4 regions of the Erwinia sp. 2186 genome follow, and region 4 is predicted to be linked to each of the others. Evidence: predicted binding sites of a transcription regulator. Region 4 holds the regulator's gene; each other region holds the start of a gene.
The links. The regulator CRP, encoded in region 4, controls carbon source genes, mostly activating them, when cyclic AMP is high. The targets are predictions, from matches to a motif close to ATGTGANNNNNNTCACAT.
Positions count from the first base shown of each region.

Region 1: idnO (gluconate 5-dehydrogenase) is a predicted target of CRP. The motif match lies at 3,241-3,258, and genes of this name have one in related genera.
Region 2: msrB (peptide-methionine (R)-S-oxide reductase MsrB) is a predicted target of CRP. The motif match lies at 3,403-3,420, and genes of this name have one in related genera.
Region 3: ACXKZG_RS21000 (YjcB family protein) is a predicted target of CRP. The motif match lies at 3,559-3,576, and genes of this name have one in related genera.

Region 1 covers NZ_CM173824.1:651,097-657,065, forward strand. The annotation lists gene ACXKZG_RS03070 (MFS transporter) at 1-907, opposite strand, end outside; gene ACXKZG_RS03075 (2-hydroxyacid dehydrogenase) at 993-1,934, opposite strand; gene ACXKZG_RS03080 (LacI family DNA-binding transcriptional regulator) at 2,085-3,077, opposite strand; gene idnO (gluconate 5-dehydrogenase) at 3,348-4,109, shown strand; gene ACXKZG_RS03090 (gluconokinase) at 4,125-4,691, shown strand; gene ACXKZG_RS03095 (NanQ anomerase/TabA/YiaL family protein) at 4,681-5,154, shown strand; gene ACXKZG_RS03100 (hypothetical protein) at 5,226-5,771, opposite strand.
Region 2 covers NZ_CM173824.1:2,236,414-2,242,382, forward strand. The annotation lists gene ACXKZG_RS10375 (MipA/OmpV family protein) at 1-275, shown strand, start outside; gene ACXKZG_RS10380 (aldo/keto reductase) at 357-1,208, shown strand; gene ACXKZG_RS10385 (D-hexose-6-phosphate mutarotase) at 1,257-2,135, opposite strand; gene gapA (glyceraldehyde-3-phosphate dehydrogenase) at 2,203-3,198, opposite strand; gene msrB (peptide-methionine (R)-S-oxide reductase MsrB) at 3,539-3,949, shown strand; gene ACXKZG_RS10400 (YeaC family protein) at 3,955-4,233, shown strand; gene pncA (bifunctional nicotinamidase/pyrazinamidase) at 4,313-4,927, opposite strand; gene ansA (asparaginase) at 4,937-5,956, opposite strand.
Region 3 covers NZ_CM173824.1:4,500,630-4,506,598, forward strand. The annotation lists gene ACXKZG_RS20980 (glutathione S-transferase family protein) at 1-469, opposite strand, end outside; gene soxR (redox-sensitive transcriptional activator SoxR) at 542-1,000, opposite strand; gene soxS (superoxide response transcriptional regulator SoxS) at 1,092-1,520, shown strand; gene dgcN (diguanylate cyclase DgcN/YfiN) at 1,517-2,800, opposite strand; gene ACXKZG_RS21000 (YjcB family protein) at 3,688-3,969, shown strand; gene ACXKZG_RS21005 (ATP-grasp fold amidoligase family protein) at 4,026-4,979, opposite strand; gene ACXKZG_RS21010 (MATE family efflux transporter) at 4,988-5,969, opposite strand, start outside.
Region 4 covers NZ_CM173824.1:423,949-429,917, reverse strand. The annotation lists gene ACXKZG_RS01920 (LysR family transcriptional regulator) at 1-638, shown strand, start outside; gene ACXKZG_RS01915 (creatininase family protein) at 672-1,469, opposite strand; gene ACXKZG_RS01910 (phosphoribulokinase) at 1,648-2,517, shown strand; gene ACXKZG_RS01905 (OsmC family protein) at 2,557-2,967, opposite strand; gene crp (cAMP-activated global transcriptional regulator CRP) at 3,275-3,907, shown strand; gene ACXKZG_RS01895 (YccS/YhfK family putative transporter) at 3,966-5,969, shown strand, end outside.

The sequences.
Region 1 (5,969 bases), 230 kb from region 4:
GACGGCGTTTACCGGTTTTGTCGCTGATCATCGAGATCAGGTAGATACCGACAATGGTCGCAACAAACGGCAGTATCGCCAGCAACCCCACGTTGGCCATATTGGCACCGGTCAGGTTTTTCAGAATGCTTGGCAGCCACAGCGTGTAGCCATAATCGCCGGTTTGGTAGAAGAAATTCAGCAGCACCAGCTTCATCAACCCTTTGTTGCGGAACACGTCTTTCAGCCGCGCTTTGCCAACCGGCGCTTTCTTGCTGCGCTCTTCGCGCTCACGGGTCAGTTCGGTAATCAGGTATTCACGTTCACGCGCGGGTAGCCAGCGGGCTTCTTCCGGACGGTCGCTGATCACCAGCCACCACACCAGCAGCACGGCGGCAGACAGCAGGCCTTCGATGATAAATAACCAGCGCCAGTCGAAGGCGTTGATGATCCAACCGGAAATCGGCGCGGTAAACATGCCGCCCAGCGGCGCAAACATCATCACAAAGGCGTTCGCACGTCCCAGCTCTTTTTCCGGGAACCAGTTGCTGACCATGGTCAGCACCACCGGCAACATCCCGCCTTCCGAGATGCCCAGCACGAAGCGCAGACCCAGCAACTGCCAGTGATTGGTGACAAAGCCGGTGGCGATCGACACCACCATCCACGCCGCCAGAGACCAGGCGATAAACTTCTTGCCGCTGCCGTTCACCGCCACGCGGCCGCCCGGCACCTGCAGGAATAAATAACCGATAAAGAAAATGCCGCTGGCGATACCGGCCATCTGGCTGGTGATGGCTAAATCCTGCTCCATGCCGCCAGGCAGGGCAAAGCTGATGTTCACCCGGTCCATAAACGACACAATGCAGGTGATCAGAATCGGGGCTATCACACGCAGCCAACGCGTGCCGGGTATTTTATTATTCATCTCAGGCCCTCTGGAAAAAGTGGATGGCGGACCATCCCGGTGATGCAGGCCGACAAAGCCGGCCTGGGCAGGTGGTATGAACGCGTTAATCGATGGCGGTCGGCAGCGGCTTCTGGTTGAAGAACGCCTCAACGTTGGCGAACACCACATCCGCCATCTGCTGACGGGTTTCGTGAGTGGCGCTACCCACATGGGGCTGTAACAGCACGTTGTTCAGCGCAATCAGCTCTTCTGGAACCTGCGGCTCCTGCTCGAAGACGTCCAGCGCGGCACCGGCAATCTCGCCTTTGCGTAAGGCCTGAATTAATGCGGGCTGATCGACTAACGAGCCGCGCGCGATGTTGATCAGCCAGGCGTGTTTCGGCATCGCCTGCAGGACGGCGCTGTCAACCAGCCCTTTGGTGGATTCGCCGCCAGAGGCCGCAATCACCAGGAAGTCGCAGGATTTCGCCAGGCTCTGCACATCGTCGCACCAGCTGTACGGCAGCGACTCACGGCGGCTGCGGCTGGTGTAGCTGACCGGCATATCGAATCCGCTGGCGCGGCGGGCAATGGCCTGGCCGATGTTGCCCATGCCGACAATGCCGATGCGTTTGCCGCTGACCTGGGTGCCAAGCGTTGGCGCGTTATTCAGCCACTGACCCTCGCGGACAAAGCGGTCGCCCTGGCACAGTCGGCGGGAGGCCGCCAGCAGCAGGCCCATCGCCATATCGGCAACGTCATTGGTTAACACGCCGGAGGTGATGGTCACGGCAATCTTGCGGGCGCGGGTGGTGTTGAGGTCGATAGCATCGGTGCCGACGCCGAACACGGCAATCAGCTTTACCTGCGGTAACTGCTGCAGAACCTCGTTGCGAACGCCGATGTCGCCGCGCGTCACCACCGCCTGAATGCTGTCGCCAGACTGGGCCAGAAAGGCCTGCGGATCCTGCTGCTCGTACAGGCGGTGAACCGTCCAGCCAGAAGCCAGTCGGTCCATCAGGGCATCAGGTACGGGAGCGATTAGCAGGATGGCTTGAGTTGTCATGGGGTTCCCCTTCAAAGGCAGTACGTCGGATACGTACTATTAAAGGGGTTTCTGAGTATTTAATTGCGAGCTGGATCACACTGAATCGTGTTAGAAATCTGTGTTACCGACTACGTGATCGCGAAGGTGCTTATCGGCGGGTTTCCGCCGTCAGATGGTCGATCCCATCGACAGGCGATAGTGCAAATCTACCCGCTCGATGGTCGGAAGGTTGTTGATCTTCTTAATCAAAATCTCAGTGGCGGTTTTACCCATCTCGAAACGCGGGGTGATGACGCTGGCCAGTTTCGGGGTTGTTACCTGACCGATCTCCAGCCCGTGGAAACCGGCAATCGCCATCTCCTGAGGCACGGCAATCCCGGCCGCCAGGCACTCCTGCAACACGCCTACCGCGAGGTCATCGTTGGTGCAAAGAATGCCGTCCATATCAGGATACATCTGACGCGCCATGGTCATCATTCCGGCCCCGGTCGACACCGACGAGACTTTCTTCGGCGCGATGCGTCCGGTGGGCAGGCCTGCGTCTTCCACCGCTTTGCAGTAGCCGGCGTAGCGCTGCTCATCGCGAATATCGGACATTGAGCCGAAATAGATGATGCGCTTTTTGCCGCTGCCAATCAGCATGCTGGCCATATCAAACCCGGCCTGGAAGTTATTGAATCCGACGTTGACGCGGCCTTCGGTGGTAGTCAGTCCCATCACTTCCGCCACCGGAATGCCCGCCGCTTTCAGATACTTCTCGGCGCGCACGGTGTGGACCGATTCGGTCAGTAAGATTGCCTTAACATTGAAGGCCAACACGGTGGCGATCTGCTCTTCCTCACGCTGGCTGTCGTAATCGTAATTCACCACCAGCGTCTGATAGCCCTGGGCGGTGGTGACCGACTCCACGCCGGCCAGCAGGTCGGAGAAAATCTGGTTATTAAAAGAGGGGATCAGCACGCCGATGCGGGGAAGGGCATTGCTGGCGATGGCGTGATTATCCGGGTCCGGCTGGTAGCCCACCTCGGCAATCACGCTGGCAATCCGCTCGGCGGTGTCCGGTTTAACTTTTTCCGGCGTGCGGAGATAGCGGCTGACCGTCATTTTTGTTACACCCGCCAGAGTGGCAATATCATGTAACGTGATCCGTTGCATTTTCATCGTTGTTATCAGCCGACAGCCCTTGAATGCCTGCATTATGCCTGCTGCGACCCTTAAAGGAAATTGGATTAAAGTGCGGTTAATCCTGGTCTTGCGGCACGCGTTACGGTGAAAAGCCCGTCGCGATCACAGCAACGGTATCCTGGTTTCGTAACAGCGCTATAGGTGATCTGCATCACAGTTTAAAAGGGCTAAAAGCCGTGTGATAAGGCCCATACAGACTCACCTCGCGCGAGCCACTCACTGCCTGATGCAATGGAGCAGGAACAGATGAATCTATTCAGCTTAGAGAACAAACGAATTTTAGTGACCGGCGCAGCGCAGGGCATCGGTTTTATTATGGCGCGCGGCCTGGCGCAGCACGGTGCGGAAATCATCATTAACGGCACCTCAGAAGAGCGCGCAGAGAATGCGGCGATGAAGCTGCGCGACGAAGGCTTTACCGCGCACACCGCGGTCTTCAACGTCGCGGACCCGCAAGGGGTTGAAGCCGGGATTGAAAAGATTGAGTCCACCATCGGGCCAATCGACGTGCTGTTTAATAATGCCGGCATCCAGCGCCGCCACCCGTTCACCGAGTTCCCGCTGGATGAGTGGAATGACATTATTGCCACCAACCAGACCGGGGTGTTCCTGGTGTCCCAGACCGTGGCGAAGCGCATGATTACCCGCAACGCGGGCAAAATCGTCAACATCTGTTCGATGCAGAGCGAACTGGGCCGCGACACCATCACTCCCTATGCCGCAGCGAAAGGCGCGGTGAAAATGCTGACGCGCGGCATGTGCGTAGAGCTGGCCCGCTACAACATCCAGGTCAACGGCATTGCGCCGGGCTATTTCGAGACGCCGATGACCAAAGCGCTGGTGGACAATCAGGAGTTTACCGACTGGCTGTGCAAGCGCACCCCGGCTGCCCGTTGGGGCAATCCCGAAGAGTTGGTCGGCGCGGCGGTATTCCTGTCTTCAAAGGCGTCTGACTTTGTGAACGGGCATCTGCTGTTTGTTGATGGCGGCATGCTGGCGGCGGTCTAACCCGGAGGAACCGAAATGGCAGGTCAATGCATTATTGTGATGGGCGTATCCGGCACCGGGAAATCCTCGGTCGGGACCGCGCTGGCAAATGCCTTACAGGCGAAATTTATCGATGGGGACGATCTGCATCCCCGCCAGAACATCACCAAGATGGCGTCCGGCCAGGCGCTGAACGACGACGATCGTTTGCCGTGGTTAGGCCGGCTTTCAGACGTGATTTTCAGCCTTGAGCAGAAGAATGAGTCGGGTGTGCTGGTCTGTTCAGCGCTGAAAAAAAGCTACCGCGACCGGCTGCGTGAAGGCAATCAGAACGTGCATTTTATCTGGCTGAACGGCGACTACGACTGCGTGCTGGACCGCATGAAGCGGCGCAAAGGGCACTTTATGCCGGAGGCGCTGCTCAAAAGTCAGTTTGCCGCGCTGGAAGCACCCGGTGCAGAGGAGCGCGATGTTATCCCCGTGGATATCTCGCCTGCGCTGAGCACTATTGTGACCCGCTGCGTCAGCCTGTTGCGGCCCACTTTTGCGGCACCCGCCGTGGCATCCTTACAACCGGAGACCGAACAACGTTATGATCATTGATACCCTCGAACAGGCAGCAAAAAATCCGCTTTATCCAGCGGTGATCCGTAAGACTCTGCAGGCCATCCAGGCGAACAATCCGCAGACCCAGGCGGTGGGGAAATACGCCATTCAGGGCGAGGCGATTTTCTACTCGGTGATGGAAAGCGAAACGCGCGATTTTAACGCGCAGCAGCCCGAGTTCCACCGCCAGTATATTGATATCCATCTGGTGCTGGCCGGGGAAGAGATCATTGGCGCAGGCCCGATCGGGCTGGAGTTGGATCTGGTTGCTCCTTTTGAAGAGCAGAAGGATCTGGGCTTCTGCCATCGGATCGACAGCGAAACGCTGATCCACCTGCAACCCGGCGCGCTGGCGGTGATCTTCCCGCTGGAGCTGCATCGCCCAATGTGCACCTTCGGCGTTCCCTCTCCGCTGCGTAAGATCGTGGTGAAAATCGACAGCGCATTGCTGGTGGATTAATCCCGATCCCGGTTAAGGATCTTGTTTAGAAAGCGCCTGAAATCGGAAGATCTCAGGCGCTTTTTAGTGGGTCAGTAGCCTGGAACGGAATTTATCCCCCAGCTGTCAGGGTTTCTTGCGGCATCAGCCATGATTTCATCATGAGTGTCTTCCAGCATTTGCAGGCAATACGCCCCCTCCTTGCCCAGTTTCTGCACTGAGCGGTGCACCGCGCGATAATATCGCAGGTATGAATCTTCAGTGACCCAATCAAAGTCGCTGCTACACACCATATCTGTGCTGAAAACGGCAAAACCATGCAGATCCTTTGCATCCAGCGGTTTGAGCATCTTCAGCATGACGCGGGGATTTTTAACCAATCCTAATTTCGCTGCGGTAAGAAGTTCGAGGTTATTTTTGCGACTGGCATGCTTCTCAAAATCAGGAATTCGATTGATCCACTCCGTCTTGCCTGCTGCCACATTTTTAATGACCACGGTGTACCAGGTTCTGAAGTCGATACGATCTGCAGTGCAAGTCACATTGCGAATATCACAGGGACCAGCAGGTTTATGCTGAGCATCTTCCGCAAATGCTGGCAGGGCACAAAAAAGAAGTAATATGCTCAGTCTTTTCATGGCTGCCCCTCCAGAACAACACCACCTCTGATAGCCGAACCGCCATCATCCTTTAAACGCAAATAGACGGGTATTGCCATAAACATCTCCTTGTTTATTCCGTATACGGGCAAGGATGATGCTAAAGCTTTGTGTTTTGACATCCAACCGGGAAGTGGCAAACTTTGCGCGCGGTAACGGAAATAGAATTAACAAACA
Region 2 (5,969 bases), 1.8 Mb from region 4:
CGGGCATTGGTGCGCTTTACAGCAGCGACAACCAGAATGACTACTATTATGGTGTGTCGAAGAGCGAATCACGTCGCAGCGGGCTGAGCAGCTATCAGGCTGATGGCAGCTGGAACCCGTATCTGGAACTGACGGCGGCCTACAGCATCAACCAGAGCTGGAACGCCACGCTGTCTGGACGCTATACCCGTTTAAGTTCTGAAGTGAAAGACAGTCCAATGGTGGACAATAATTCTCAGGTCACAATCTGGACCGGAGTCAGTTACACCTTCTGATCCGCTTTCATTGCACTAAATAAGGGCGCTTTGCGCCCTTTTGCACGATTGTGGCGATCAAAATCAGTGCAGGAGGTTCAAATGAGCAAATCCGTTATTTTTTCCGGTGATTCCCGTTTACCTGCCATCGGTCAGGGAACCTGGTACATGGGCGAAAACGCCAACCAACGCAAACAAGAGGTCGCTGCATTACAGGCCGGTCTCGAGTTGGGCCTGAAGCTTATCGACACGGCGGAAATGTATGCCGAAGGCGGTGCCGAGGAAGTGGTGGGTGAAGCGCTGCAAGGCCGACGCGAAAGCGCCTGGTTAGTATCAAAGGTCTACCCGTGGAATGCCGGTGCTGTCGATGCGGTAGACGCCTGTGAAAGAAGCCTGCGGCGTTTAAAGACCGATTATCTGGATCTTTATCTGCTGCACTGGCGGGGAAATGTGCCGCTGGAGGAAACCATCCTTGCAATGCAGTCGCTACAACGTCAGGGAAAAATTTTACGTTGGGGAGTGTCGAATTTTGACAGCGACGATTTGAGCGAGTTGTTGTCAGAGGAGGGCGGCACGGACTGTGCGGCAAATCAGGTCCTGTATCACCTCGCATCACGCGGGATCGAATACGATCTTATTCCAGACTGCCAACAGCAGCAGATACCCATAATGGCCTATTGCCCGCTGGCTCAGGCAGGAAAACTCCGCCATGCACTGCTCACGCACCCGGTCCTTACGGCAATTGCACAACAAAAGGGCATCAGCGTGGCTCAGGTATTGTTGGCTTGGGCGATCCGTAAAGATGGGATAGTTGCTATTCCTAAAGCCAGTTCGATAGCGCATGTCGCTGAAAATGCCGCTGCGCTGGAGGTGACGTTAAGCAATGAAGAGTTGGGGATGATCAATCAGGCGTTCCCACCACCATCAGAAAAAATGCCGTTAGACGTGGTTTAAACACGCCAGGGGAAGAGTGATTTCCCCTGGGTGAGTCAGCATGACTTATCAACTACCTTTACGTACCCGGATCGTCGCGGCAAGGCGTGAAGGGGATTCACCAGCGCTGACCATCGGCTGAGAAATTTGTGCCGTCTCAACACAAACCATCGTTTTGTAACCTTCGTTCGCCATATCTCCCATACTGCAGGAGAGTTCCGGACCCGGATTCCAGGTGACAACGTCACTTTGATGGTGGTGATAAACTTCAATTACTCGCTTACCGATTTTGTCGTTGATAACGCTACAATCTTCCGGTTGCGTATGAATACGGTCAACACGATCGGGATAGGTTTGTTTGCCGTCCGGTGAGCTGCCGACGCTGCCGTTAGCCACTTTATCGATAAAGCTGTTACCTAAGCCAGTCACTTCCACACCGTCAATATCGGCTACGCAGAAATAGCTGTGCAGGGCAGCAGTCGCCTCGAAATCACCGTGGGCTTCCAGTTCAATCTCACAACGGTCAGCAAAGCGGAAACGGGCAAACAGCGTGAAGTCATGCGGCCACAACTTTTTCGTCTGCTCATTACTTTCCAGCACCAGCGTCAGCATCACGCTGTCGTCGTTTTCATCATGCGCCGACAACGTCCAGGGAAGCGTTCGGGCGAAACCGTGCGCCGGTTCACCTGCCGGACCGAACCATGGCCAGCAGATCGGCACGCCACCACGAATCGCTTTGCCGGCCGTCCAGGCGGTTTTCTCGCTCAGCCAAATCACCGGCTTTTCGTCAGCGGGCTGCCAGGCTATCAGCTGGGCACCCTGTAGGGTGACGGCGGCACGAACTTTAGGATGTGCGATCACCACAACGGGCAGGTCGCCAATTTTTCGCTGGGAAATATAGGGCGTTATCTGGGTAATAACCGGAAGCGAAAAGATTTTTTCGTTCATCTGTTTTCCTTAGCGTCAGCCAAAAAAAAGGGCGACCGTAGTCGCCCTCATCATCAGTTCACGTCGCTTATTTAGCGATGTGAGCAACCAGGTCCAGGACCTTGTTGGAGTAACCAGTTTCGTTATCGTACCAGGAAACCAGTTTCACGAAAGTGTCGCTCAGTGCGATACCGGCTTTCGCATCGAAGATAGAAGTCAGCGTTTCACCGTTGAAATCGGTAGAAACCACTTCGTCTTCGGTGTAGCCCAGAACGCCTTTCATTTCGCCTTCAGCGGCGGCTTTGATTGCTGCACAAATTTCTTTGTAAGAAGCAGGCTTAGCCAGACGTGCAGTCAGGTCAACAACGGAAACGTTAGGGGTAGGAACGCGGAACGCCATACCCGTCAGTTTGCCGTTCAGCTCAGGGATCACTTTACCTACTGCTTTAGCAGCACCGGTAGATGAAGGGATGATGTTCTGAGATGCGCCGCGGCCGCCGCGCCAGTCTTTGTGAGACGGGCCATCAACGGTTTTCTGAGTTGCGGTAGTTGCGTGAACAGTGGTCATCAGTGCTTCAACGATGCCGAACTTGTCGTTGATAACTTTAGCCAGTGGTGCCAGGCAGTTAGTGGTGCAAGATGCGTTAGAAACGATATCCTGGCCAGCGTAAGATTTGTGGTTTACGCCCATCACGAACATTGGGGTGTCATCTTTCGATGGCCCAGTCAGCACGACTTTTTTGGCGCCAGCTTCAATGTGTTTACGCGCGGTTTCGTCGGTCAGGAAGATACCTGTTGCTTCAGCAACAACATCAACACCGATTTCGCCCCACTTCAGGTTAGCTGGATCACGTTCAGCGGTAACACGGATGGTTTTGCCGTTAACAACCAGATGGCCGTCTTTAACTTCTACAGTGCCGTCGAAACGACCGTGAGTAGAGTCATACTTCAGCATGTAAGCCATGTACTCTGCGTCCAGCAGATCGTTGATTGCAACGATTTCTACATCAGAACGCTGCTGAGCAGCACGGAAAACGATGCGACCGATACGGCCAAAACCGTTGATACCTACTTTGATAGTCATATATTCCACCAGCTGTTGTTAGTGAATAAAAGGTTGGCTGTAAAATTACAAAAACCTTACCAGGCGTCAAGCGGAATCGCTTCAATAGTTGCGACAAATCAAACCTTCACACAGGAATATTCGTCAAAAAGCACATTCCGTGACCACCACTAAACCTTGATGTTGGGTCGTCTTGCCCGAATATAAAGGGGTGATGAATTCAAAGGGTGATCTGAATCACATTTTCGTCTTCGGATCACTTTCAGACTCCGCCTGAGACGAAAAAAAGCCCTGACGTTGTTAAGTATTTGTTAGAATACTAGCCGATATTTTCAGTTTCACACTGCCAGAGACCCCTAAAATGGCTAAAGACCCGAACGAATTTACCCCAGAGACCGACCTGAACGAGATGCAGCGCTATGTGACGCAGCAGCGTGGCACCGAGCCGCCTTTTTCAGGCAAGCTGTTACACAACAAAGGCGAGGGGATTTATCACTGCCTCGTGTGTAATTCACCGCTGTTCCTGTCGGAATCCAAATATGATTCTGGCTGCGGCTGGCCGAGTTTTTACCAGCCTTATCATGATGATTCTATTAAGTATATTGAAGATGAATCTCATGGTATGCAGCGCATTGAAATCCGCTGTGGCAACTGTGATGCCCATCTGGGACATGTGTTCCCGGACGGCCCACAACCAACTGGCGAGCGCTATTGCGTGAACTCCGCGTCGTTAAGCTTCTCCGACGACGATGGTAATAACATTAAGGGATAACGGCGATGGAACTTGATGAGATGATCGGCACGCTGACCCCGGAAGTCTATCAACGGCTGGTGACCGCGGTTGAAACCGGGAAATGGGCCGATGGCGTCGCGCTTACGCCAGAGCAAAAAGAGAACAGCCTGCAGTTAGTTATGCTCTGGCAAGCTCGCCATAACGACAATCCGCAACATATGAGTGTGGGTAAGGGTGGCGAGATGGTGATGAAAAGTAAAAAACAGCTCAAAGAAGAGTTTGGCATCACCGATGATCACGTGACTCGCATCAAGCTCCAGTAATTATTCCTGCAGGAATAATCTGCGACGAAGGGGCTCATTGTGGCCCCTTAAATGCCACTGACGACGTTTGAGGGGATCTTTAAAGAACGATCGCCCCTTTGGTCGCCATTTCTTCCAGAGCGCGTTCAGCGTCGCCTGCGGCCAGATTTACTCCCCGACAGCCGGCAGAGAGCACCGTGACGGTATAGCCCAGCGCGAGCGCGTCCAGCACGCTGTACTTCACGCAATAATCCGTCGCCAGCCCCATCACGGTCAATGCAGTAATCCCCTGCGCTTTTAATACGCTATCCAGACGCGTTTTCTTGCGCCGGCCGTTATCAAAAAAACCACTGTAACTGTCTATCAGGGGATCGTCACCCTTGTAGACACGCTCAGTGATATAGCGTTGCTCCAGCGCTGGATGTAGCTCCGCACCATAGCTTTGCTGGATACAGTGATCGGGCCACCAGACCTGCGGCAATCCCGCCAGTTCGCCTTCGGTCCAGGGTTGATGTCCTGCATTCGACGCAAAGCTGCCGTGACTGGCAGGGTGCCAGTCAATCGTGGCTACCACAGGCTGCTGTCGCTGGCTGAACTCTGCCGCATACAGGTTGGCAATCGCGAGGGTGTCATCGCCATCCTTCACCGCCAGCGCGCCACCGCTGCAAAAGTCATTCTGTAAGTCAATCAGAAGCAGAGCCTGCCGGGTAGCCATCATTTTTTATCACTTCTCGTCAGGAGTCAGTTCACCGCGCAGATTGAGCTGCATCAGTCGCCGCACCTCATCACTGGAGAGGTTCTGGCTGAGCAGGAAGTGCAGCTTGGTCAGCGTCGCTTCCACCGTTAAATCATAGCCACTGATCACACCCGCCAGCGCCAGCGCATTGCCCGTGGCGTAACCGCCCATATTCACTTTACCGGACATACACTGCGTCAGGTTTACCACCACAATGCCCCGCGCGGAAGCTTCTTTCAGCTCTTTCAGGAAAGCCGGGTTCTGTGGGGCATTGCCGACGCCATAAGAGCGCAGGATCAGTGCCTTCACCGGTTGTAGCAGGAAGTTGCTGACCACGTCCGAGGAAATACCCGGATAGATGGTGACTACACCAATCGGCTGAGGGGTAATCGGATGAACGATTAATTCGCCATCCCTGGTAGGTGCGGGTGGTGTATTAAGGCGACGAATATGAATACCGGCTTCCAGCAAGGGAGCCAGATTCGGTGAAGCAAAGGCGTTGAATCCATCGGCATGTGCTTTGGTGGTGCGGTTTCCACGGTACAAAGTGTTGTTGAAGAACAACGCCACTTCATTAATGGGATAATTAGCGGCAACGAAAAGGGCGTTTAGCAGGTTTTGCTGCCCATCCGAACGCAACTGTTCGAGCGGAATTTGTGACCCTGTCACGATTACCGGCTTGGCAAGATTCTCCAGCATAAATGACAGTGCCGAAGCAGTGAACGCCATGGTGTCCGTACCATGCAGGATCACAAAGCCGTCGTATTGATCGTAATTTTTACGAATATCATCCGCAATCGATTGCCAGTCCAGCGGCGTCATGTCTGATGAATCAATCAGCGGCTGATATTCATGGATGGTGAAGTCGGGCATTTCGGCGCGATGGAACTCTGGCATATTGGCCAGCTGTTGCTGCAAATGTCCGGAAACAGGGATGAAGCCCTGATCGGAACGCTGCATGCCAATGGTTCCGCCGGTATAGGCGACGTAAATAGATTTCTTTTGCATGAATTCACTCAGG
Region 3 (5,969 bases), 840 kb from region 4:
GATGCTGTTCGATAAATTCGCGATGGGTCGCCAGCTGTTTATCCAGATAGCCTTTCTGCACGCCCTTACCAAAGGCATTGCCAATGGGACGCAGCAGCCACGGCACCGGCGGCTTGCCCATCCGGCTGAAGATCAGCTTCATCACCAGCAGCGGCATTAACGACCCTTCGGCATAATGCAGCCAGTAACGAGACTGCAGGCGCTCGTCCTCATCATTTAGTTTCAGGCGATTTTCTGCGTCATAACGCTCGGCGAGGTATTCAAGGATCGCGCCGGATTCGGCAATCACGCGATTTTCATCGGTGATGACCGGGGATTTACCCAGCGGATGCACTTTTTTCAGCGCGTCCGGGGCCAGCATGGTGCTCTCACGCTGATAGCGTTTGATCTGGTAAGGCACTTCCAGCTCTTCCAGCATCCAGAGCACACGCTGCGATCGGGAGTTATTCAGATGGTGAACGGTGATCATGCTCTAACCTTGTGTTATACGAAGAGTTATCAGTATAGACCCTCCGCCACAGCCTGATGCCGCTCACTTCCGCTAAGACTCCAGCAGGATTGCGCCGGTGCCGCGCTCGCTCAGCCTGTCGTCCGGGTTGCGCAGCGGGCAATCCTGCATCGATAAACAGCCGCAGCCAATGCAACCGTCCAGATCGTCACGCAGTCGGGTTAAGGTTTCGATGCGCCGATCCAACTCCTCGCGCCATTTCTCGGTCAGCACCTTCCACTCTTTCGGCGACATGCGGTTTCCCGCCGGCAGCTGCATCAGATGGTCACCAATGGTGGCCAACGGAATACCGATGCGCTGCGCAATTTTCACGATCGCCACCCGGCGCAGCACGTCGCGGTGATAGCGCCGCTGGTTACCGGCATTGCGGAAGCTGGTGATTAACCCTTTGCTTTCATAGAAGTGCAGCGCAGAAACCGCCACGCCGCAGCGTTGCGCTACGTCGCCTGGGGTCAGTTCTCGCTTGTTGGGGCAGTTGCGACTTTTTTTCATTTAGCTCTTTACCTCAAGTTAACTTGAGGAATTATACTCAGCAGCCATTGAGAAGACGACCAGAAATTATTTCGCCAGGGAGAAGAGCAGCATGCATGACGACATCATCCACACCCTTACCGACTGGATTGAAACCAACCTGGATAAAACCCTGTCGATTGATGAAGTGGCCGCGAAATCGGGCTATTCGAAGTGGCATTTGCAGCGGATGTTCCGCACCGTCACCAAACAGACGTTGGGCGGCTATATTCGTGAGCGTCGGCTGACGCTGGCGGCCGAAGCGCTGAGTCAGACCCAGCGCCCGGTATTTGATATTGCCATGCAGTACGGTTACGACTCGCAGCAGACCTTCTCCCGCGTGTTCCGCCGCCAGTTCTCGCAGACGCCGACCGCCTACCGTCACACCATGCGCCGTCAGTCGCTGACCCGCCAGGTGAGCTACAGCTTCGACTGCAGCGACTTTGCCAGCTCCGCTTACGGCAAAGTGCAGCAGGACAGCAACAGCCCGGCCTGTAACTAGGCCCGGTTACGCATCTTTGGCGCGGCCTGCGGATCCTGTCCCCAGAATGACGGGGAGAAGTACCAGCCGCCGCCCAGTTCCTTGATGTGGTACATCGCCGCATCGGCCTGGGCAATCATCGCCTCGCCGGTGCGGTGATTTTTGGCCAGCGCCACGCCAATACTCAGCGATTGCGCCACCGTCTTGCCGTCGGTCAGCCTGATTGGCTCGCGCATCGCTTCGATGACGTTTTCAGCCATTCTGGCCGCCTGCTCGCCGTTTTCGATGCCCGCCAACAGCACCGCAAACTCATCACCGCCCAGACGCGCCACTAAATCATCTTTCCTCAACCTGCCACGCAGGCGATGTGCCGTTTCCGTCAGCACGTTGTCCCCGGCAGCGTGACCATAGGTATCGTTCACCTCTTTAAAGCGGTCAACATCGATAAACAGCACCGCCACCCGATCGGCGGTTTGCGGATTGTTCATCAGCGTGTGCAACGCCTGCTCAAACGCTGTCCGGTTAGGCAAACCGGTCAGCGCATCATGCCGTGCCTGATGGGCCAGCGAGTCGTTTTCGCGCTGCAGATGGGTCTGCCAGTCTGACAGCTCATCCAGCAGGCTGTTGAAATCCCCGCTCAGCTTGTTCAGCTCGGCAATCGACGATGACGGCACCCGCAGCGAGAAAGCGCGCCGTCGGCGAACGTCGTGCGCCACCGAGGCAATATTTTGCAGTCCGCTGAGGATCCCCGCGTGCATGCGGTTGGACAGGCACGAGGCCAGCAGCGCGGTCACCAGCAGGCTGCCGCTCAGCCATTTCAACGCCTGGCTTAGATAATGCAGCACCCGGCTGGCATCACCGCTCAACCACACCTGGCCAATCACCTTGCCGTTGTGCACGATCGGCACGTTGGCAGGCTGCGGGAAAATCCAGTGGGTGACCAGCTCCCCGGCGCCCTGATGATGTTGCGCCCCGGATGGAGGCCAGTTCACCAGCAGGCGATTACGGGCATCGACAATTCTGGCGTGGCCAAACTCCGCCTTCGCCCCGATTTGCCGCACGATGTCGTTAGCCGCATCCGCATCGCCCGCCAGCACCGCCGGCTGCACGCTGTAGCCGAGGGTGGTGGCCACCAGCTGGAGATTGTTTTCCGCATAGCTGCGTAGGGCAAACATCGACAGCACCGACAGCGAGATGCCGCTGAACAACAGCGACACCACGATGATCACCAGATGAATGCGTTGCAGACTTTTGCGTAAGGTCAGCAGCGGTTTTTTAGCCGTAGTATTAGCCTTGTGCACGGAGTGCTTCCACAGAGGTAATGTGGCCCTGTTGGTTGTGCTGGACCCGTAACACGGGGTGGCTACTCAGGGTCGCCACGTCATCAGGCGTCAGCGGGCGCTGTTTTGCGTCAGTCGAAAACACAAAGCCTCCTTTATTGTTTTTATTGCTCCGTTAACGCATTTCGCTTTAGCGAATATGGCGTGAGCTGTATTTGAGGTGTAGAGATCCCGCCCTGTGGAAATGGAAGGGAATGAGTTATAAGGATTTTTACCATGAAAAATCCTACAACCCATTGGCGGGTTGTACAACTTTTAAGAGGTCGGATTCATCTCAAAGAGGTAATTTGACTTAAGTCGCGTCAAATAAAAGCTAAGTAAGGTTTAAGTATGGAACAATCCCGGCAATTGCTAGCAATGTCAAGTGCCTGTTTTTGCTTAGTTTTCATCAGTGCCGTTGAAAATAAGAGGTGGAACCGGACGATCGGGCTAATCATTTATAATGAGTTTAATTGTCATTTGTCGTCTCAAAATAAAGCTAACTGCCTTAAATTAAAAATAAAATTGATATCGGAGAGTAATTATTTTCCAAAATATAAGGAATTATGCGCAGTAATATAGCCTGTAAGACGGTTTTCATTCTTTCCCTATACGGATTATTCCCCATATTTTGGAATTAAATCGGTAAACCTCAGTTAATAAAAGGCTTAATTTTCCACTGACAAAAAACTACCATACCAGGCCTAAATTTTGTTCAAATTTTAAAATCGAGTGATATAATGTGACCGTCATCACACTTCTGTGACCTGTTATGTCCGTTCAAGTGAAAAGCAACCTGGCAACTTTTCGTCTGGATCGGTGATGACACCGCCTCTTGTCAGGGCAGTAAATCTCGGAGTTTGAACGATATGGGTACCTTAACCGCTAGCCTGGTATTGATGAGATGGGAACTGGTTAGTGCAGTAATGATGTTTATTGCCAGCACCTTTAACGTGAAGTGCCGTCAGGCCAGCCATAAAGGCATTGCCTTTGTCTTCACCGGCGTGGGTATTGGCATGTCATGCTGGTTCGTTACCGGGCTGTTAGGTATCACTCTGAGTATGGATAACCTGCATAACTTCTGGCACATCACCAAAGATGTGTTTATCGACGTGATGAGCCACACCCCAACTGATTATCCTATGCCCTGAAAACAAACGAGCCGCTGACTCAGAGAGTCAGCGGCTCGTTATTGTATTCGGCTCAATCAAAACTTCTTAAAGGCCACCGGCAGCGGCGTAACGCTTCCTGACGTTGCTGGCAATACGGCTGCTTTGTGTTCCTGCAACCACATATCACCCATCATCTTATCCAGGCCCATATCCAGCCCGGTCACCATGCCTGCGCCTGGCGTAAAGGTCAGCTCACCAAAGAAGATTTGCCCTTCGCTGATGTACCAGTCAACGCGAACATAGTCGAAGTCACTGGCCAGCTTTTTGCTCAGCTCCAGCGCCTTCTTCAACGTTTCCATATCCCCGCTGATATCCAGTCCGGTATCGCGGATCTTGTAGAAGCACTGCTCCAGGTTGTTGACGTAGAAGTTCATCGACAGCGGTGAGTTGCCACAGCGGTTGTAGATGATCTGCAGCACGTACTCAAAGTTGCCGTCTTTCTTGTTGAACATGTGGAATTTGTAATCGATGGCGGCAAACTTGCCATCACCAACATACTCTTCCACCAGAATGCGCGGCTTAATGTAGCGATAATGAATTTCCCGCGACTGATGCGAGAAATCACAGCGCAACCACTCTTCACACCGGCGCACCAGCAACTGTTTTTGAATACAGTCTGGTTCTTCAAGAAAGATTTCTACCATACCAGAACCGTGGTTCGGTTTAATAACGGTGTTTTTTAAGGATTTAAGCCCCAGCAATGAAATCGGATCGGCCGTTTCATGCAGCAAAGGAATTAAATACTCTTCACCAATTGTTTTTGCTATGTAATCGCGCACTAAAACTTTATCCGAAAGATTCCCATAACGAACATAGTCGCCAGTGACGAATTTGCGGTACAGAATTTTCTCATTAAACAGTTTCGGCTGGCGAATGTTAGGTAACCGCTTAAAAGTGTGAAAATAGTAAACTCGGTCCTGATAAGACCACGGCATTTTCTTGAGCAGGTATAAGACGCCTTTTCTCAATTCTGCTTTGAGTTTTAACATTTTTTACCTCATTTGTATGTTTTGTAGTTAAGTGAGGAAAGCTGTATTTTAAGAATGACGGCATTCTTAAAGAAATAATTCATTACGGTCAGGGAGAGCAGTTCGGTGACCAGAACGCTCCAGGCTGCGCCTGTTAATCCCCAGAAACGGATGAAGAACCAGTTGGTTGCCACGCTAATTACGACCAGCACCACGATCTTGACCAGCAGGTAATTAAAACCACCTTCCTTCACCATGTAGCGGTAAGCTACTGTTCCCATTGCCGAAAAGCAGGTTGCTAACGACAATAACGTAACGAGATTTCCTGATTGTGTGTAGTCATGCCCATAAAGGGTAGTGATGATCTTTTCGCCAAACAGCGCGACGACGAGAAGCATCAAAAAGGAAACTGCCATTACATAGCCATTCAGCCTTGCGGCCAGTTTTACTGCCACATCCGCACGCTCCCTGAAGATCTCAGAAAAGCAGGATGTAATGATCGCTACCGGGATAAAAATCCACGAAGCAGAGATAGTGTTGGCGGCGGTAAACAGCCCCAGCTCATGCGCTGAGCCCACGCCCACCAGGAAAAATTGTGCCAGCTTTACCTGTATTGAGATGAACACGCTGGAGATGGCCAGCGGGAGTCCCGCATGTAACAGGTAGCGCAAATAGCTTCTGTGCTTGCGCTTAGGCGGCGAGCTGATGGTGTTCGCCTGAAGGAACCGGCTGCGCTTGATCATGTACGGCACCAGCGTGACCGCCACGATTGAAAACGACAGCAGCAAAGGACTCAGTTTGAACCAGGCCACCAGAAAGCTGATGCCAAAACTGATGATCATTCCCGTGGCATTCGCCACCGTGTTCATCCGGGACTCTAACCGGGCATTGTTGTAAACGCTGAAGATATCCTGCGTAACAAACATTGCCGACAAGAATGACGCGACCGCAAAAACCAAAAAGTTTTCCCGCATCTCCAGCCAGACGTAAATTAATACCGGCAAAGATAAG
Region 4 (5,969 bases):
GATTACGGCGAGGCGAAGTGACGGTGGCGATGATGAGCGGGCTGGCCGCCAATTTGATCCCGCGAATGGCCGCTGAATTTCGCCGGGCAAATCCGCGGGTGAAACTGATCCTCCGGCAGATGACCACCGGCGACGACATTACCGCCGCGGTGGGATCCGGTGAGGCCGACCTCGGGCTGGGGTTCGATTTTGACCTGCCGCCCTCGTTGCGCATGCTGGGCAGCGCCGTCGGCAGACTGGGTGCGGTGGTTGCTCCCGGCCATCCGCTGGCCGATAAAACCAGCCTGAGGCTCAGCGACTGCGTGCCTCATCCGCTGGTGATTGCCGATAAGTCGATGGTGATCCGCCCGTATCTGAATGAGCTTTTTGCCCGGGCGATGGTCACCGTGCATCCGGTGATTGAAACCAACTCAATCGAAGTGATGCGCCAGGCGGCGATGTTCGATCAGGCGCTGACCTTTTTAACGCCGTTTGATATCGAATTCGATCTGCGCAGCGGGCGTTTGATGTATATCCCGGTACGTGAACTGTCACAGCAGGCACAAACGCTGATGCTGATTGGTCACGACCGGGGCACCAGCGCGATCGGCAGCGTGCTGGCAGAAACCATCAAAGTGATGATGGGACAGATGGCGTAACGGCGTTGCCGCGAAGACAACGCCCGTGGATCTTTAGCGCTGGAAAGGAGGTTGATAAGCCTGCACTTCCTCAATCAGCCGGATCAGGGCCTCAGCCGCCCGATCGGTTTCAATCTTACCGCGTTCAGCATCTGCCGCCGCCGCATTGCCGGTGGTGCCGGACGGATGCAGATCTTCCGCCATCCAGCCAAAGCCGACGCCGCCTTCCGGGGTCAGAATACCGCCCGTTTCCGCCAGCGCCACCGAGGCGGAAACAAAGTTCTGCGCATAGTCCATCTGCACCAAATCCGGGTGCAGATGCAGCATCACGCTGGTTTCGGATTCCCCGCCGTGAATGCCGTGCTGTAACTCCTCCGCGCTAAACAGGTCGGAAGAATCAATGGTGCGGAACCAGCTGGCGCCGACCGCAAACAGGTCGAGTTCGATGCGCAGCTGGCGACAGACGATTTCCATCAGCTGCGGTTGCCCACCATGGGAATTCCAGAAAATCAGTTTACGGATCCCGGCACGCCAGGCGCTTTTCGCCACCTCAAACCAGACTTTACCCAACACCTCATAAGGAAGGGTTAAGGTGCCGGGAAAATTGAGGTGCTCATCGGATTTCCCCACCGGCAGCGCCGGGAGGATCAGTACCGGCAAATCCGCCGGCATTAACTCGACCGCGCGCGCAATAATGCCCGCGTTGATGGCGGCATCCACCCGGACCGGCAGGTGCGGACCATGCTGCTCGACGGCGCCAATCGGCAGCACCGCGATCACTTTATCCATGTCCAGCTCACTGAATTCTCGGGTGGAAAGATCCCACCACCAGCGTGACGACGGCATATTCATCTGGCACCTTCTCCTGCATCATTTTTGTCAGTCTGCGGATATTCGTGGCCGAATTGAAGCAGCAAAAATGCGGCGCAGCGTTGCTTTTTTGGCATCAGAGAGTGGCAAAGATGACACCCGTGCGCGAAACATGGTACCAATGCGTGATCGATGTGACTTTACTCAGGGAGGTATGCGCATGTCAGCCAAACATCCGGTTATTGCCGTCACCGGCTCCAGCGGGGCGGGAACCACCACCACCAGCCTGGCCTTCAGAAAAATTTTCCAGCAGCTGAATCTGCATGCCGCCGAAGTCGAAGGCGACAGCTTTCACCGTTATACCCGTCCTGAAATGGATATGGCGATCCGTAAAGCGCGCGATATGGGCCGCCATATCAGCTATTTCGGCCCGGAAGCCAATGACTTCGCCCTGCTCGAACAGACCTTCGCGGAATATGGCCGGTCAGGCAGCGGCAAATCCCGCAAATATCTGCACACCTATGATGAAGCGGTCCCCTGGAATCAGGTTCCGGGAACCTTTACGCCGTGGCAACCCCTGCCGGAACCGACCGACGTGCTGTTTTATGAAGGGCTGCATGGCGGCGTGGTGACGCCGCAGAACAATGTCTCGCAGCAGGTTGATTTGCTGGTTGGCGTGGTACCGATCGTGAACCTGGAGTGGATCCAGAAACTGGTGCGCGATACCAGCGAACGCGGCCACTCACGCGAAGCGGTGATGGATTCGGTGGTGCGATCCATGGAGGATTACATCAACTTTATTACGCCGCAGTTCTCCCGCACGCACATTAACTTCCAGCGTGTGCCGACGGTGGATACCTCTAACCCGTTCGCGGCGCGCGGTATCCCGTCGCTGGATGAAAGCTTTGTGGTGATCCATTTCCAGGCGCTGGAAGATATCGACTTCCCGTATTTGCTGTCGATGCTGCAGGGATCCTTTATCTCGCACATTAATACGCTGGTGGTGCCGGGCGGCAAGATGGGGCTGGCGATGGAGCTGATTATGGGGCCGCTGGTGAAGCGTCTGATCCAGGGTAAGAAAATAGAGTAAGCCCCGCGGGCACGGGGCTTAGGGCTTTGATGGGATGACTTACGCCGGTAACTCAATCACTTCATAGCTGTGGGTGATTTCCACGCCCTTGCCCAGCATCAGTGCCACCGAGCAATATTTCTCCGCGGAGAGATCGACGGCACGCGACACCGCTTTATCGCCTAAGGCCACGCCGGTGACGATAAAGTGCAGATTGATGTGGGTGAACAGGCGCGGGGCCTCTTCACGGCGTTCGGAGCTGAGCTTCACTTCGCAATCCTTTACGTCGTGGCGGCCCTTCTGCAGAATGGAAACCACGTCGATTGCGCTGCATCCGCCCGCGGCCATCAACACCATCTCCATCGGGCTCGGGGCTTTATCGCCCGCATTTCCGTCCATCAGAACCTGATGCCCGGATGAGGATTCTCCCAAAAACGTTAACCCTTCAACCCACTTGACTCGAGCCTGCATAACAATTTCCTCTAATTCATTCAGTTATCGCCAGATTACGCTTTAGGCAGAAAAACGGCAATGCGGCAATTTTCGCACTATGCTGAAGCGAGACAACACAAGACACTCGTTGAAAGCTGTGCTACAAACAAAGCTGTAATATTTTCGTCAGTACTCTACAGGCACGACGAAACGAATCGCATAACGAGCCAGGCTTTTAACAGAGGCCCGAATAAATTTCCTGATGGGAAACGCTTGACTATTTCAACGCCTGGCAGGGAACTCTGCCCCTGTATTTAGGCACGATTACAACAGAGGATAACAGCGAATGGTTCTCGGCAAACCGCAAACAGACCCGACACTTGAATGGTTCCTGTCTCATTGCCATATTCATAAGTATCCATCCAAGAGCACGCTGATTCATCAGGGTGAAAAGGCAGAAACCCTCTACTATATCGTCAAAGGTTCAGTAGCGGTGCTTATCAAGGATGAAGAAGGCAAAGAGATGATCCTGTCTTACCTCAATCAGGGCGACTTTATTGGCGAGCTTGGCCTGTTTGAAGAAGGTCAGGAGCGTAGCGCGTGGGTACGCGCGAAGACAGCCTGTGAAGTGGCTGAAATCTCTTACAAAAAATTCCGTCAGCTGATCCAGGTTAACCCTGACATTCTGATGCGCCTGTCTGCACAGATGGCGAATCGCTTGCAGGTCACTTCTGAGAAAGTGGGCAATTTAGCTTTCCTCGATGTGACGGGTCGCATCGCGCAGACCTTGCTGAACCTGGCAAAACAACCGGACGCCATGACGCACCCGGATGGGATGCAGATCAAGATCACCCGCCAGGAAATTGGGCAAATCGTTGGCTGTTCTCGTGAAACAGTGGGACGCATTTTGAAGATGCTGGAAGATCAGAACCTGATCTCGGCACACGGTAAAACTATCGTTGTCTACGGCACTCGCTAATCGGCTCTGATCCACGGCGCAACACCTGGTGTTGCGCCTTTTTATTTGGTGTGGAGTGATGTGGCGTCGACTGATTTATCACCCGGAGATCAACTACGCATTGCGCCAGACGCTGGTGCTCTGTTTACCGGTAGCGATGGGATGGCTACTGGGCGACTTGCAAAAAGGGTTGCTGTTTTCCTTAGTCCCTGCCTGTTGCAACCTCGCTGGCCTTGATACTCCTCATAAGCGCTTTTTCAAACGCCTGATCGTTGGCGGAAGCCTGTTCGCCTTCAGCAGTTTCCTGATCCAGTATCTTGCCGGTCACCACGTTCCCCTGCCCGTGATCCTGTTTTCGATGGCGATGCTGCTGGGCGTCACCGGTGAAATCAGCCCGCTGCATGGCCGCCTGCTGCCCGGCTCGCTGATAGCCGCAATCTTCACCCTTAGCCTGGCAGGACGCATGCCGGTGTGGGAACCGCCGATGCTCTACGTGCTCGGCACCATCTGGTACGGCGTGTTCAACTGGGTCTGGTTCTGGCTGTGGAAAGAGCAGCCGCTGCGGGAAACCTTAAGCCTGCTCTATCGCGAGCTGGCGGGTTACTGCGAAGCGAAATACACCCTGCTGACCAAACTCACCGATCCGGAGAAAGCCCTGCCTCCGCTGCTGGCGCGCCAGCAAAAAGCGGTCGACCTGATCACCACCTGCTATCAGCAGATGCATATGCTGTCAGCCACCAACAACAATCACCACAAGCGGCTGACCCGCGCGTTTCAAATCGCGCTGGATTTGCAGGAGCACATCTCCGTCAGCCTGCATCAGCCGGAAGAAGTACAAAAGCTGGTGGAGCAAAGCCATGCCGAAGCGGTGATCCGCTGGAACGCGCAGACCATCGCTGCCAGGCTGCGTGAACTGGCCGACGATATCCTCTACCACAAGCTGCCCGAGCGCTTCACCATGGATAAGCAGCTTCAGGCGCTGGAGAAGATCTCACGGCAGAATCCGGATAACCCGGTGGGCACCTTCTGCTATTACCACTTCAGCCGCATTGGTCGGGTGCTGCGTACCCAGCGTCCCCTTTATCAGCGCGATTTGATGGCTGACCGGCAGCGCCGACTGCCGCTGCTGCCGGCCATCAGAAGCTATTTGTCGCTGAAATCGGCCGCCTTGCGCACCGCCGCCCGCTTCGCGGTGATGCTCACCTTTGCCAGTTCGCTGGCGCTGTTCTTTAATCTGCCCAAACCCTACTGGATCCTGATGACGGTCATGTTTGTCAGCCAGAACGGTTACAGCGCAACCCGCGTCCGCATCCAGCACCGTGCGCTGGGCACGCTGGCCGGGCTGGTGATTGCCGCGGTGACCTTGCGCCTGCAGGCACCCGAATCCATCGTGCTGCTGGTGATGTTAGCCATCACCCTTATCAGCTACCTGTTTATCCGTAAATTCTACGGCTTTGCGATGATTGGCTTTACGGTCACCGCCGTGTATTCGTTGCAGCTGCTCTCGCTTAACGGCGCAGACTTCCTGCTGCCGCGTTTACTGGATACGCTGATGGGTTGCCTGATTGCCTTCGGCGGTACCATCTGGTTGTGGCCGCAATGGCAAAGCGGGTTGCTGCGGCAGAATGCGCATGACGCGCTGGAAACCTATCAGGATGCGCTGCGGTTATTGCTGGGGAATGAACAGGACCCGGTAAAGCTGGCCTATCAGCGTATCCGCGTTAATCAGGCGCACAACGCCCTGTTCAACTCGCTCAATCAGTCGATGCAGGAGCCAGGCTTTGATCCCAGCTATCTGGCGGATATGAAACTGTGGGTGACGCACAGCCAGTTTATCGTCGAGCATATCAATGCCATGACCACGCTGGCGCGGGAACACACCATGCTGACCTCGTCGCTGGCGGAGCGTTATCTGCAGGCCTGTGAGGTTGCGTTGCAGCGTTGCCAACAGCGGCTGGAGTATGACGGGCCGAGCTCAGAAGCGAACGTGCTGGATACGCAGATGGAGTTGAATCAGGGGCCGGTGACCATCCTGGAAAGGCATGTGAAGCGGATCCTGGGGCACCTCAGCGTGATGCACACC